2 regions of the Lysobacter antibioticus genome follow, and region 2 is predicted to be linked to the other one. Evidence: riboswitches for the same ligand, from Rfam matches in the RefSeq annotation. Region 2 holds a riboswitch; the other holds the start of a gene.
What was found. Region 2 has a riboswitch for glycine ahead of GLA29479_RS14670 (trimeric intracellular cation channel family protein). Riboswitches for the same ligand answer to the same signal wherever they lie in the genome.
Positions count from the first base shown of each region.

Region 1: linked by a shared signal. The riboswitch ahead of gcvP (aminomethyl-transferring glycine dehydrogenase) and the one ahead of GLA29479_RS14670 (trimeric intracellular cation channel family protein) in region 2 are both predicted to bind glycine.

Region 1 covers NZ_CP013141.1:844,591-850,585, reverse strand. Annotated here, with positions in the region: gene gcvP (aminomethyl-transferring glycine dehydrogenase) at 1-2,208, opposite strand, end outside; glycine riboswitch at 2,248-2,417, opposite strand; gene GLA29479_RS03490 (VOC family protein) at 2,661-3,116, shown strand; gene GLA29479_RS03485 (multidrug effflux MFS transporter) at 3,195-4,430, shown strand; gene GLA29479_RS03480 (phosphocholine-specific phospholipase C) at 4,625-5,995, opposite strand, start outside.
Region 2 covers NZ_CP013141.1:3,628,835-3,634,829, forward strand. Annotated here, with positions in the region: gene GLA29479_RS14660 (MFS transporter) at 1-208, shown strand, start outside; gene GLA29479_RS14665 (uracil-DNA glycosylase family protein) at 387-974, shown strand; gene GLA29479_RS14670 (trimeric intracellular cation channel family protein) at 1,006-1,611, opposite strand; glycine riboswitch at 1,774-1,880, opposite strand; gene GLA29479_RS14675 (ABC transporter ATP-binding protein) at 2,189-2,938, opposite strand; gene GLA29479_RS14680 (hypothetical protein) at 2,935-3,924, opposite strand; gene GLA29479_RS14685 (kanamycin nucleotidyltransferase C-terminal domain-containing protein) at 4,095-4,913, opposite strand; gene GLA29479_RS14690 (EF-hand domain-containing protein) at 5,077-5,415, opposite strand; gene GLA29479_RS25340 (hypothetical protein) at 5,624-5,797, opposite strand; gene GLA29479_RS25345 (hypothetical protein) at 5,811-5,981, opposite strand.

The DNA.
Region 1 (5,995 bases), 2.8 Mb from region 2:
GTCGACGGTCTTCGGCAGGAACGGCGCCAGGTGCGACTTGACCGCGCAGGGGCCGACGCCGGGACCGCCGCCGCCGTGCGGGATGCAGAAGGTCTTGTGCAGGTTGAGGTGGGACACGTCCGAGCCCCACTTGCCGGGCTTGGCCACGCCGACCAGGGCGTTCATGTTGGCGCCGTCGGTGTACACCTGGCCGCCGTGCTTGTGGATGATCTCGCAGATCTCGACCACTTCCTCCTCGAACACGCCGTGCGTGGACGGGTAGGTCATCATGATCGCGGCGAGACGGTCGCTGTACTTCTCGGCGGCGCGGCGGATGTCGTCGACGTCGACGTTGCCGTTGCTGTCGGTCTTGGTCACCACCACGGTCATGCCGCACATCTGCGCCGAGGCCGGGTTGGTGCCGTGCGCCGAATCGGGGATCAGGCAGATGTCGCGGTGGCCTTCGCCGCGCGAGCGGTGATAGGCGCGGATCGCCAGCAGGCCGGCGTATTCGCCCTGGGCGCCGGAGTTCGGCTGCAGGCTGACCGCGTCGTAGCCGGTGCACTCGACCAGCATCGCCTCGAGTTCGTCGATCAGCTGGGTGTAGCCGGTGGTCTGGTCGGCCGGGGCGAGCGGATGGATGTTGCCGAACTCGGGCCAGGTCACCGGGATCATCTCGGCGGTGGCGTTGAGCTTCATCGTGCACGAACCCAGCGGGATCATCGTGCGATCCATCGCCAGGTCCTTGTCGGCCAGCGAGCGCATGTAGCGCAGCAGCTCGTGTTCGCTGTGGTGGGTGTTGAACACCGGGTGCTGCAGGAACGAGGAAGTACGCACCAGCGCGGCCGGGATCGCGTCGACGGCTTCGCGGTCGAGCGCGTCGATGTCGAGCTGCACGCCGAACGCGCCGGCGAGGGCGACCAGCTCGTCGCGGGTCACGGTTTCGTCGAGGCTGATGCTGAGGCTGCCGGCATCGATCTCGCGCAGGTTGATGTTGGCCGCGCGCGCCTTGGCGTGGATCGCCTGCGCGTCGACGCCGCTGACGTGCAGGGTGTCGAAGAAGCCGCTGCCGACGGCGATGCCGGCCTTGCCGAGTGCGGTGGCGAGGATCGTGGCCTGGCGGTGGACGCGGCGGGCGATGCGGGTCAGGCCGTCGGGGCCGTGATAGACGGCGTACATGCTCGCCATCACCGCCAACAGCACCTGCGCGGTACAAATGTTGCTGGTCGCCTTCTCGCGGCGGATGTGCTGCTCGCGGGTCTGCAGGGTCAGGCGGTAGGCGGGCTTGCCGTCGGTGTCGACCGAGACGCCGATCAGGCGGCCCGGCATCGAGCGCTTGTAGGCGTCGCGGCAGGCCATGAAGCCGGCGTGCGGGCCGCCGAAACCGAACGGCACGCCGAAGCGCTGGGTGTTGCCGACGACGATGTCGGCGCCCCATTCGCCCGGGGCCTTGAGCAGGGTCAGCGCGAGCAGGTCGCTGGCCACGGCGACGATGCCGCCGCGCGCGTGCACGGCGTCGGCGACGCTCTGGTAATCCTTGACCGCGCCGAAGGTGTCCGGGTACTGCAGCAGCACGCCGAAGGCGTCGACCGTCGCCGCTTCGGCGTCGTCGCCGATGTGCAGTTCGATCGCCAGCGGTTCGGCGCGGGTGCGCAGCACTTCCAGGGTCTGCGGGTGGATGTTCTTGGAGACGAAGAAGGTCTCGGACTTGGACTTGGCCGAACGCTTGGCCAGGGTCATCGCTTCGGCGGCGGCGGTGCCTTCGTCGAGCAGCGAGGCGTTGGCGATCTCCATCCCGGTCAGGTCGGCGACCATGGTCTGGAAGTTGATCAGCGCCTCCATGCGGCCCTGCGAGATCTCCGCCTGGTACGGCGTATAGGCCGTGTACCAGGCCGGGTTCTCGAGGATGTTGCGCAGGATGACGTTCGGGGTGTGGGTGCCGTAGTAGCCGCGGCCGATGAAGCTGCGGAACACCTGATTCTTGGTGGCGATGGCGCGGATCTTGGCCAGCGCTTCGACTTCGCTGATCGCGGCCGGCAGGGCCAGCGGCTGGGTCGACTTGATCGAGCCGGGCACGATGGCGTCGGTCAGGGCTTCGAGCGAGTCGTAGCCGACCTGCTCCAACATGTGGCCGATCTCGGCGTCGTTGGGGCCGATGTGGCGCTCGATGAAGGCGTCGTGGTGCTCGAGATCGCGCAAGGAGGTTGCGCTGTTGGCGGCTGGGCTCATGGCAGGGGCGTCCGAAGGCAGCGTGCGGTGCCGCACGCGAGGCGCCCCTCTGTCCTTTTGCCTGAGAGTTTAAAAGCGTGCTGCGGTCAGGCAGCTAGGGGAGGGATGGCCCGGGGGCCGCTCCTGTCCGCGCTCGCTTCGTGCCCCTTCGGCGCCGGTTCTGCCCCGCTGTCTCAGCGTACGCAGGCGGTCTCTCCAGAGTTTTGTACACGCGGCGGTATGGGGCCTGAGCGATTACGGGCGTTGCGCCTTCGGCAGCGGGCCTGGCTGGGGGGCCGGGCCGCTTCTCCCACCGGGTGTTTCAAGCCGCGATTATAGCCGCAGCGGCGGCTTCGGGGCGACGTTGCCAGGGCTGGCGGGAGCCGGCTTCATCCCGGGTTTCGACGCCGCGACCCGGTTCAGGAAGGCCGATTCGCCGTAACATGGTCGCGGTCCCTTCCGGAGCTTCCTGCATGGACCGTCCCCCGTTCCAACTGCTGCAACTCGATCACGTGGTGCTGCGCGTGCGCGACACCGAGGCGATGATCGCCTTCTACTGCGAGGTTCTGGGTTGCCGGCTGGAACGGCGCCAGGACGCGATCGGCCTGGTGCAACTGCGCGCCGGCCTGTCCCTGATCGACTTGGTCGACGTCGACGGCAAGCTCGGCCGCATGGGCGGCGCGCCGGCCGGGGCCGAGGCCCGCAACATGGACCACCTGTGCTTGCGCGCCGAGCCCTTCGACCGCGAGGCCATCGTCGCCCACCTGGAGGCGCACGGCGTGCGCATCGGCGATTTCGGCTCGCGCTACGGCGCCGAGGGCGAGGGGCCGTCGCAATACCTGTTCGATCCCGAAGGCAATGTGGTCGAACTCAAGGGCCCGCCCGACGAGGTGCCGATCGATACCCACGCCTCCCACGCTCCCAGCTGACGCCCCGAGCCGACGCTCTCCGATTGGTGATCTCCGATTAATACCTCCGCACCCGATCCTGCTCCGGCCACCAAGACCTTGTCGATCCGCCGGCTGGCCTTGCTGCTCGGCGGCCTGGCGATGTTCGGGCCGTTCTCGATCGACACGATCTTCCCGGCGTTCCCGGTCATGGGCGCCGAGCTGGGCGCCGACAAGCTGGCGATGCAGCAGACCATCAGCGTCTATCTGATCGCCTATGCCTTGATGAGCATCGTCCACGGGCCCTTGTCGGACACGATCGGGCGCCGCCGCGTGATCATCGGCGGGCTCAGCGTGTTCACGCTGGCCTCGGTCGGCTGCGCGCTGTCGACGGATCTGTCGACCTTGCTGTTCTTCCGCGCGGTGCAGGGGCTCTCGGCAGGTGTCGGACTGATCGTCGGCCGCGCGGTGATCCGCGACGTGCTGCATGGCGACGATGCTCAGCGCCTGATGAGCCAGGTGACGATGATCTTCGGCGTGGCGCCGGCGATCGCGCCGATCATCGGCGGTTGGATCCTCGGCTGGGCGCATTGGCCGGCGATCTTCTGGTTCCTGGTCGGCTTTTCGCTGCTGTTGCTGGGCTCGACCGTCTTCCTGCTGCCGGAAACGCATCCGCCGCAGGCGCGCCTGCCGTTGAAGCCCAAGCGCCTGCTGCGCGATTACTTCGCGATCTTCCTCAACCCGCGCTTCCAGCGCCTGACCGCGACCGGCGCGTTCAACTTCGCCGCGTTGTTCTTGTACATCGCCTCGGCGCCGGCGTTCGTGCTCGACATCCTCAAGCTCAACGAACGCCAGTTCGGCTGGTTCTTCGTGCCGACCATCGGCGGCATGGTGCTGGGCTCGTTCGTGTCGGGGCGCTCGGCCGGCAAGATCAGCGGCGACCGTCTGGTGCGCTGGGGCTTCGTATTTTCCTTCGTCGGCGTGGCGATGAACCTGGGCTACAACCTGTGGACCGACGATCCGCAGATCCCATGGGCGGTGTTGCCGATGTGCGTGTCGGCGTTCGGCATCGCCCTGGTGTTCCCGATCGTGACCCTGTCGATCCTCGACATGTACCCGCGCCAGCGCGGCTCGGCTTCGTCCTTGCAGGCGTTCTCCGGCCTGGTGGTCAACGCGATCATGGCCGGCGTGTTGTCGCCGCTGATCAGCGCCAGCGCGGTGTCGTTGGCGGTCGCGGCTTCGGCGCTGACCGCGATCGCCTGGGTGTTCTGGCAGTGGGAGGCGCGCGTTTCCAAGACCGCGTGCCCGAGCCGCGGCGACGAGGCCGCGGCGGTGGAGCCGCAAGAGTCGCTCTGAGGCTGCTCATCGCCAGAGCTGTTCCCCCCTTTTGCAAAGGGGGGAATCCGGTAGGTAGGTTTGTTGATCCGGTTAGTGCGATTGCAGCGCTGCCGTGCCTCTATCGTTTATCTACGGCCGACACCGAAGGCCCCGCATCGCCGCCGGCGCGGCCGGCGACGATGTATTCGCCCAACTGATTACTCGATCCGAACTCAGATCAAACCCGGATCGGTGATGCCGTGCGCGCCGGTTTCGATGCGGCCGGCGAGGCGGCGGTAGTACTCCGGGTCGTTGGCGTCGGTGAGCACGAAGTCGTACCACTGGTGGCTTTCGTCGAGGCGGATCGGCCGCTGACGGGTGGTGCCCGGGCCCAGCCGCTCCAATCGCGCTTCGTACAAGCCGTACTGATCGGCGATGCTCAGCCGCACCGGCTTATGGGTGGTGTTGCGCAAGGCCAGGATCAGTTTGCGGCGACGCAGGCGCAGGTCCGGCACGGTGGTCGCCGAGGGGTTGGCGCCGTTCAACGAGCCGCGGAACTCGCGGAAGAAGCCGTTCGGCGCGAACACCTGCAAGGCATAGGCGCGCGCGCCGTCGCTCCTGAGCGCCCATTCGCCGTGCAGGGACTTGCCGGGGTCGACGGTGTAGCGACGCGGGATCGCGTTGGGGTCGAGCAGGTCGTAGACATGGAACACCGCGGCGACGCGGCCGGTGTTGCCGAAGTGCAGGCGCACACGCCGAGCACCGGCATCGATGCGTTCGCCGACCTGCAGGTCGTAAGGCAGGGCGCGCGAAGGTTTGATGCCGCGTTCCTGCTGCGCCGCGCTTGCCACCGTCGGCGGCTTCGGCGCCGGCAAGCGGCTTTGTTCGGCGACGATGCGGTCGGCGTTGCTGGTGTCGGGCAAGTTCGGGATCGGTTCGCGGTTGGGGTCGACGAAATTGAACGCGCTGGTGAGGTCGCCGCAGACCGCGCGCCGCCATGGGCTGATGTTGGGTTCCATGACGCCGAAGCGGCGTTCGAGGAAGCGGATCACCGAGGTGTGGTCGAACACCTGCGAATTGATCCAGCCGCCGCGGCTCCACGGCGAGATCACATAGGTCGGGACGCGCGGGCCGAGGCCGTAGGGGCGGTCGTAGTAGATCGGTGGGTCGTTCGACGTGCCGTGCGAGGGACCCGAGCGCGCGCGGTGGTGTTCGCCGCGCAGGTCGACGGTGGAACCGCCGAGGTAAGCGCCCTGGCCGTCGAGCGAAGGCGGCGCTGGCGGCGGGATGTGGTCGAAGAAGCCGTCGTTCTCGTCGAAGTTGACGATCAGCACCGTGCGCGCCCAGACCTCGGGATCGGCGGTCAGGGCATCGAGCACGCGCGCGGTGTAGTCCGCGCCCCAGATCGGCGCCGACGGGCACGGATGCTCGGAGTATTTCGCCGGCGCGACCAGCCACGACACCTGCGGCAGGCGGCCGCTGCGCACGTCGGCGGCGAGGTCGTCCAGGGTCCAGGTCTTGAGCGCTTTTTCGGCCAAGGCCGAACCCGGCAGGGCGGCGCGGAACTGACGGAAGCCTTCGAGCGGGTTGTCGGTGAAGTTGTC
Region 2 (5,995 bases):
CCGCATCCGCTACACCTCGATGTCGCTGCCGTACCACATCGGCAACGGCTGGTTCGGCGGCTTCCTGCCGTTCACCGCGTTCGCCATCGTCGCCGCCACCGGCAACATCTACAGCGGCCTGTGGTATCCGATCATCGTCGCCGCCATGACGGTGGTGATCGGCGCCTTGTTCCTGCCGGAAACCAAGGACCGCGACATCACCGCATAAGACGTTTCCACCCGCTGCTGCAACGACGACGCCGGCCTCGCGCCGGCGTCGTCTTTTGCGCTGCCGCCCTGCCCTGCGGGTTCGCGGCTTGACAGGGTTTTGCGCGGCGACCAACACTCGGGCGCGGCCTGCTCGCGCAAACCCGACCGCCGCCGCCTGCTTGCCGGAACCGATGCCGATGGAATCCCTTGCCGCCCTGCTGACCGACGTCCGCGCGTGCAGGCTGTGCGCCGCGCATCTGCCCGAGGGCCCCCGGCCGGTACTGCAGATGAGCGCGCAGTCGCGCATCCTCATCGCCGGACAGGCCCCCGGCCGCAAGGTGCACGCGAGCGGCCTGCCCTTCGACGACGCCAGCGGCGAGCGCCTGCGCGCCTGGCTCGGCCTGGATCGCGAGCGCTTCTACGACGCTCGCCAGGTGGCGATCCTGCCGATGGGCTTCTGTTATCCCGGCACCGCGAAGTCCGGCGACCTGCCGCCGCGCCCCGAGTGCGCGCCGGCCTGGCGCCGGCGCCTGCTGGCGCAGTTCCAGCGGCTGCGCCTGACCCTGGTCATCGGCCAGTACGCGCAGGCCTATCATCTGCCCGATGCCGGCGACACGCTGACCGCCGCGGTCGCGTCCTGGCGCGAGCGCTGGCCGCATACGGTGGCGCTGCCGCATCCGAGCCCGCGCAACAATCTCTGGCTCAAGCGCAACCCCTGGTTCGAACGCGAGCTGGTGCCGGCCATCCGCGAACAAGTCGCGCAGGCTCTGGCCGAAGACGCTTGAGCCACGTCTGCGGCGCACGCGTCGCCGGCGCTCACTGATAGACGAACTTCGGCATCTCCCACTCGTAGCGGATCGCCAACAGGCGCAGGGCGAAGCCGCCGCCGAGGCAGAGCAGCACGCTCAGGTTCTCGGCGACGCCGAAGCGCAGCATCGCCAGATAGGCCACGCCGGTCAGCAGCGAGATCACCGCGTACAACTCGCGCTGGAACACCAGCGGGATCTCGTTGCACAGCACGTCGCGCAGCACGCCGCCGAAAGCGCCGGTCAACATGCCGGCGATGACGACGATGACCGGCGCGTGCCCGCCTTCGCGCGCGACCGAACAGCCGATCAGGGTGAAGGCGATCAGGCCGAGCGCGTCGAGCCAGAGGAAGGCGCGGCGCAAGCGGTGCAGCTTCTTGGCCAGGAAAGTCGCGGCGATCGCCGCGCCGATGGTGTAGCCCAGGTACTCGGGATGCCGCACCCAACCGAGCGGGTAGTGGCCGAGCACGATGTCGCGCAGCGAGCCGCCACCGAGCGCGGTGACGCTGGCGATGATGACCACGCCGAACAGGTCCATGCGCCGCTTGCCGGCGGCGAGCGCGCCGGTCATGGCTTCGGCGCTGATGGCGATGAGATAGATCAATTGCAGCAACACGGCGGTTCTCCGTCGGACAGGCACGAATGAACCGCGGCCGGGCACGGAGACGCGAACGCGCCGCCTGCGATCGGAACGCAGCGGCCGGGCGGCACGGCATGCGCACGCGCGGCCGTCGGCCGCACGAGGCTACCTGTCTCCGTGGCCCGAAGGCCGCGGTGCCGCTCCCGCTGTCCTTTTACCTGAGAGTTTGGGCGGCGCGCTGTCGCGACAGCGGCCGCTTGCCCCTTCGGTGGGCCGCATCGCGGCCTCTCTCCAGATCGGCGTGTTCGTTGCAGTGTTCCGGCCGATGAAAGGCCGAGCCTGAGCGATTATGGGAGCCTGCGCCTTCGGCGGGCATCGGCCGCAGGCCGGCGCCACTCTTCTGCAACGGTGGGCATGGTAGCAGTTGGGTGCCGCCTCCAGACCGCCGGCGGGTCAGTTGCGCCGTTGTTTGCGGTGTCGTGGTCGCGGCTTGCGCCGCTCCTACCCAAGAGCTACGCCGCTTTAAGGGTAGGAGCGGCGCAAACCGCGACCGCGCAATGGCATCGACGACGTTACCGACCGTAAGACGATGACGCCGCGCCGCGGCCGCAAGCTAGTTCGCATCCGCAGGCCGCTCGGCCGCCAAGGCCTCGACCATCGACTGCTCCAGCGATCGCTGCGGGTCGGCGCGGATCGCATCGAGCTCGTCGGCCGGCCAGTCGCGACGCAGGCGCCCGTCCATCAGCAACAGCGCGCGGCTGATGAAACGCTCGGCGACATCGAGCGAATGGGTCGCCAGCAGCACGGCGGTGCCGCGCTCGCGGGCAAGCTGTTGCAGATGGCGTTTGAGCGCATAGGCGCTGAGCGGGTCGAGGCCATTGAGCGGTTCGTCGAGCACCAGCAAGGGCGGCTCGCCGAGCAGGCCGAGCGCGATCGCCAGTTTCTGGCGGGTGCCGAGCGAGTACTGGCCGATGCGGCGATCCAGCATCGGCGCCAGCGCCAGGGTCTCGGCGAGGGCCAGGGTCGGCGCGGGAATTTCGCTGAGCTCGCGTGTGCCGGCGAACAGGCGCAGGCATTCGCGACCGGTCAACAACGGCGGCAGACGCGCCGGGTCGACCGCGAAGCCGAGCAGGCGCCGCGCCTGCAGCGGTTCGCGTGCGAGGTCGTGGCCACCGATCAGCACGCGCCCGGCGCTGGCCCGCTGCAGCCCGGCCAGGCAGTGCAGCAGGGTGGTCTTGCCGGAACCGTTGGGGCCGATCAGCGCGGCGAATTCGCCGGCCTGCAGGCGCAGGTCGATGCCGTGCAGCACGGCGTGCTCGTCGTAACGGTGCTGCAGGCCGTCGAGTTCGAGCAGGACGGTCATCGCGACAGGGACCGGTGAAGGACAGGACGCAGCGCCAGCAAAGCCGGCGCCGAGAGCACGAGCATGATCGCGAACAACACCGGCGCGGCGCGCCAGCTCAGGGACAACAGCGCGGCGCCGATGCCGACGAACGCCACCGCGCAGACGAAGGCGAAGCCCGGATACCGCCACGCCGCCTGCGCCAGCCGATGCGGTGCGCGCGGTGTGCTCGCCAGCAGGGCGTCGGCATCGAGCGTCGCGGCGACGCAGGCCTGCAGGATCAGACTGAACCAGGCCAGCGCGATGGCGATCAGCAACACGCCGATGCCGCTGCTCGCACCGGTCGAACTCGGCAGGCCGAACAACACCGCGCCGATCATCCAGGCGTGGCCGCCACGGCGCCAGCGCAGCACTCCTTCGCGCCGTTGCCAATCGCTGAGGTGCGGCAGCCGCGCATCGTCGAGCCAGGCCAGGCCGAACACCGGCAAGCGCGCGCCTTCGCGCAAACGATGCGCCGGATGGCGACGATGACGCAGCGCCGCGAACAAGCCCAACATGGCGCCGAGCGCGAGCCCGCCGTCGACGACCCAGTACGCGGCGTGCAGGCTCGCGCGGTCGCCACCGCAGGCGGCGAGCACGGCCGCCGCGAATGCCATCGCCGCCAGCGTCGCCAAGCCGGCCAGCAGGATCAGGCTGCGCGTGGCCCGCGACGGCTCGATCGGCGTCGCCGCCCACCAACCCAGGCGCAGGTACTCATCGAGCGCGATCGAACGGCCGCGCGCGACCGCATAAGCGACGGCGATCGCGAGCAGACCGAACGGCAGCGGCAAGCGTTCGATCAGGCGCGGCAAGGCCTCGGCCAGGACCGCGGCATCGCCGCCCCAAGCGCGCAGCGACAGCGGCAAGGCGATCGCCGCGGCGGCCGCCGCCGACAGGGTCCGGCCGCGTCGCCATGCGCCGCCGCGCGCGGCGACGAGGCGCGCTTCGGCGAACCAGGGATGCAGCATTCGGCCCATCGCAAAGGCCCTCGGCGATCGATCGGGAAGCCGGAATCGGCGTAGTCGACGGCACTGCGCAGGACACCGGCGGCGTCACTCGCAACCTGCTCGGGCGAGCGCGCCGGACACGCCCAGCGCCGGTCCCGTCGACGATGGGGACTGTACCGGATCGGCGCCGCTCAGCGCTCCGTCGCCGCGCAGCGCAGTTCCAGCGCCTGGTTCAAGGATGCGGCGTGCGCCCATTCCTCCAGGCCGGTCCAGACCCGCTCCACCGCCATGGTCAGCACCACTTCGTCGCGCAGATCGCCCTGGCCGACCAGACCGAACAATTGCGCTGCGCCGTCCGGCCCGGGCAGGTCGGCGGCCTCGTCGAACATGGTGCCGCTCGATGCGAATACATGCCGCTCGGCCAGGCCGATCAGGCAGGCCAGGTGCTGGGCGAACTCGCAGGCGAGCAGGGACAGCGGCTTGCGCGCATAGCGATTGCGCAGCTTGCCGACCAGTTCGTACAGCTCGCCGACCACGATTTCGGCCAAGGCCGCGTCCACCGCCTCATCGTTCGGATGCGCGGCGAGCGAGCGCAAGGTCTCGACCAGGGCGCCGTGGTCGGGCGCGATCCACAGCGCGCGCGCATGCACGAACTGACCGTGGCTGAGCGCCCAGCCTTCGTCGACGTCGCGCGCGTAGGCCTCGATGGCGGTGCGCGACATCAGGTTGAGCTCGGCCTTGCCGCGGCCGTGCACCCATTCCAGGGTTTCGTCGTAGTCGGCGCCGAGAGCGTCGTCGTCGAGCACCGCCCACAGTTCGATATCCGAGTACGGGCCGTCGCCGTCGCGCGCGGTCGAGCCGTACATGGCGACCGCGAGCAGACGCTCGCCATGGACCTGGCGCAGTCGTTCGACGATCAGTTCGGCCAGTTCGCGGCGTTGTTCGGAGGTGACCGATTGGGGGCCGGCGAACAGCGTATCGAGTTCGCCGCGGGGCAGTGCGTAATTCATCGCGACTAGGTATCACGCGCGATGCGGCGGCGGCAATTGCGCAATCCGGGCAATGCGACGGGCTGCGGAGAATTCGCCGGATGGGCATCGCGCAACGCGCCGGAAACGCGACGCCCGTGGACTCAACGTCCGCCTCGTCCGGGCGAGCCATTCAGGCCGGCGATCACTGCGGGGGCGAGGCCAGTTCGCGCGCGTCGAGCCAGCCGTCGCGGTTGCGGTCCTGTTTGCCGAAACGCTCGGCGAGGGTCAGGCGATGCTGCTCGCGCGACAGCGCGGCGCGTGCGCCGCGGCCGCTCGCGGGCTGCTCTTGCGCATCGAGCTGGCCGTCGCGGTTGGCGTCCATCGCATCGAAGGCGTAGCTGAGCCAATCCTGGTATTCGAGCAGCGAGATCTTGCCGTCCTGGTCGCCGTCCATGCGCGACAGGTAGTCGCCGGTCGAGGCGACTTGTTGGGCCGCGCAGACGAGCGGAACACAGAACGCGATCGCAATCAGTCGGCGCATGCGCGGGAACCGGGTGACGCCGGGAGCGGCGGCTTTGCCGCGCAGCCTGACGCGAGCGGCGGCGCCAGGCAAGTCCGGGTCGCGGATCGCGGGATCCTGCGCTGCCGGCTCGGCCGACCAAGGTTGCCGGCGGCGCGCGGACGCGGCGCCGGCAACACGGGGGCGCACGGCGCAAGGCCGACCGCGCACCGTCATCGACCGCCAGGGATCAGGAATCGTCCATGCAGCAGGCGAAACGATTGCCGCCGAACTGGCAGCCGGCCTTGGGCGCGCAGCCCTCGGCGTACTTGTTGTCGGCCTGGGCCGCACCGAAGCCGACCGAGGCGGCGAACAGCGCCGCGATCGCCAGGTACTTCATGCGGGTGTTGCGAAAAGTCTTCATGGTTTTGCGGTCCTCAGGGCAGCATGCAGCAGCCGACGCGCTGGCCACCGTACTTGCAACCGGCCTTCGGCGGGCAGCCTTCGCGGTAGGGACTGTCGGCCTGGGCCACGCCGAAGCCGATGCCGGCAGCGAACAACGAGGCCAGCATGAGCAGCTTGATGCGCTTGCTACGGAATACCTTCATCTGTTCTGTCTCCT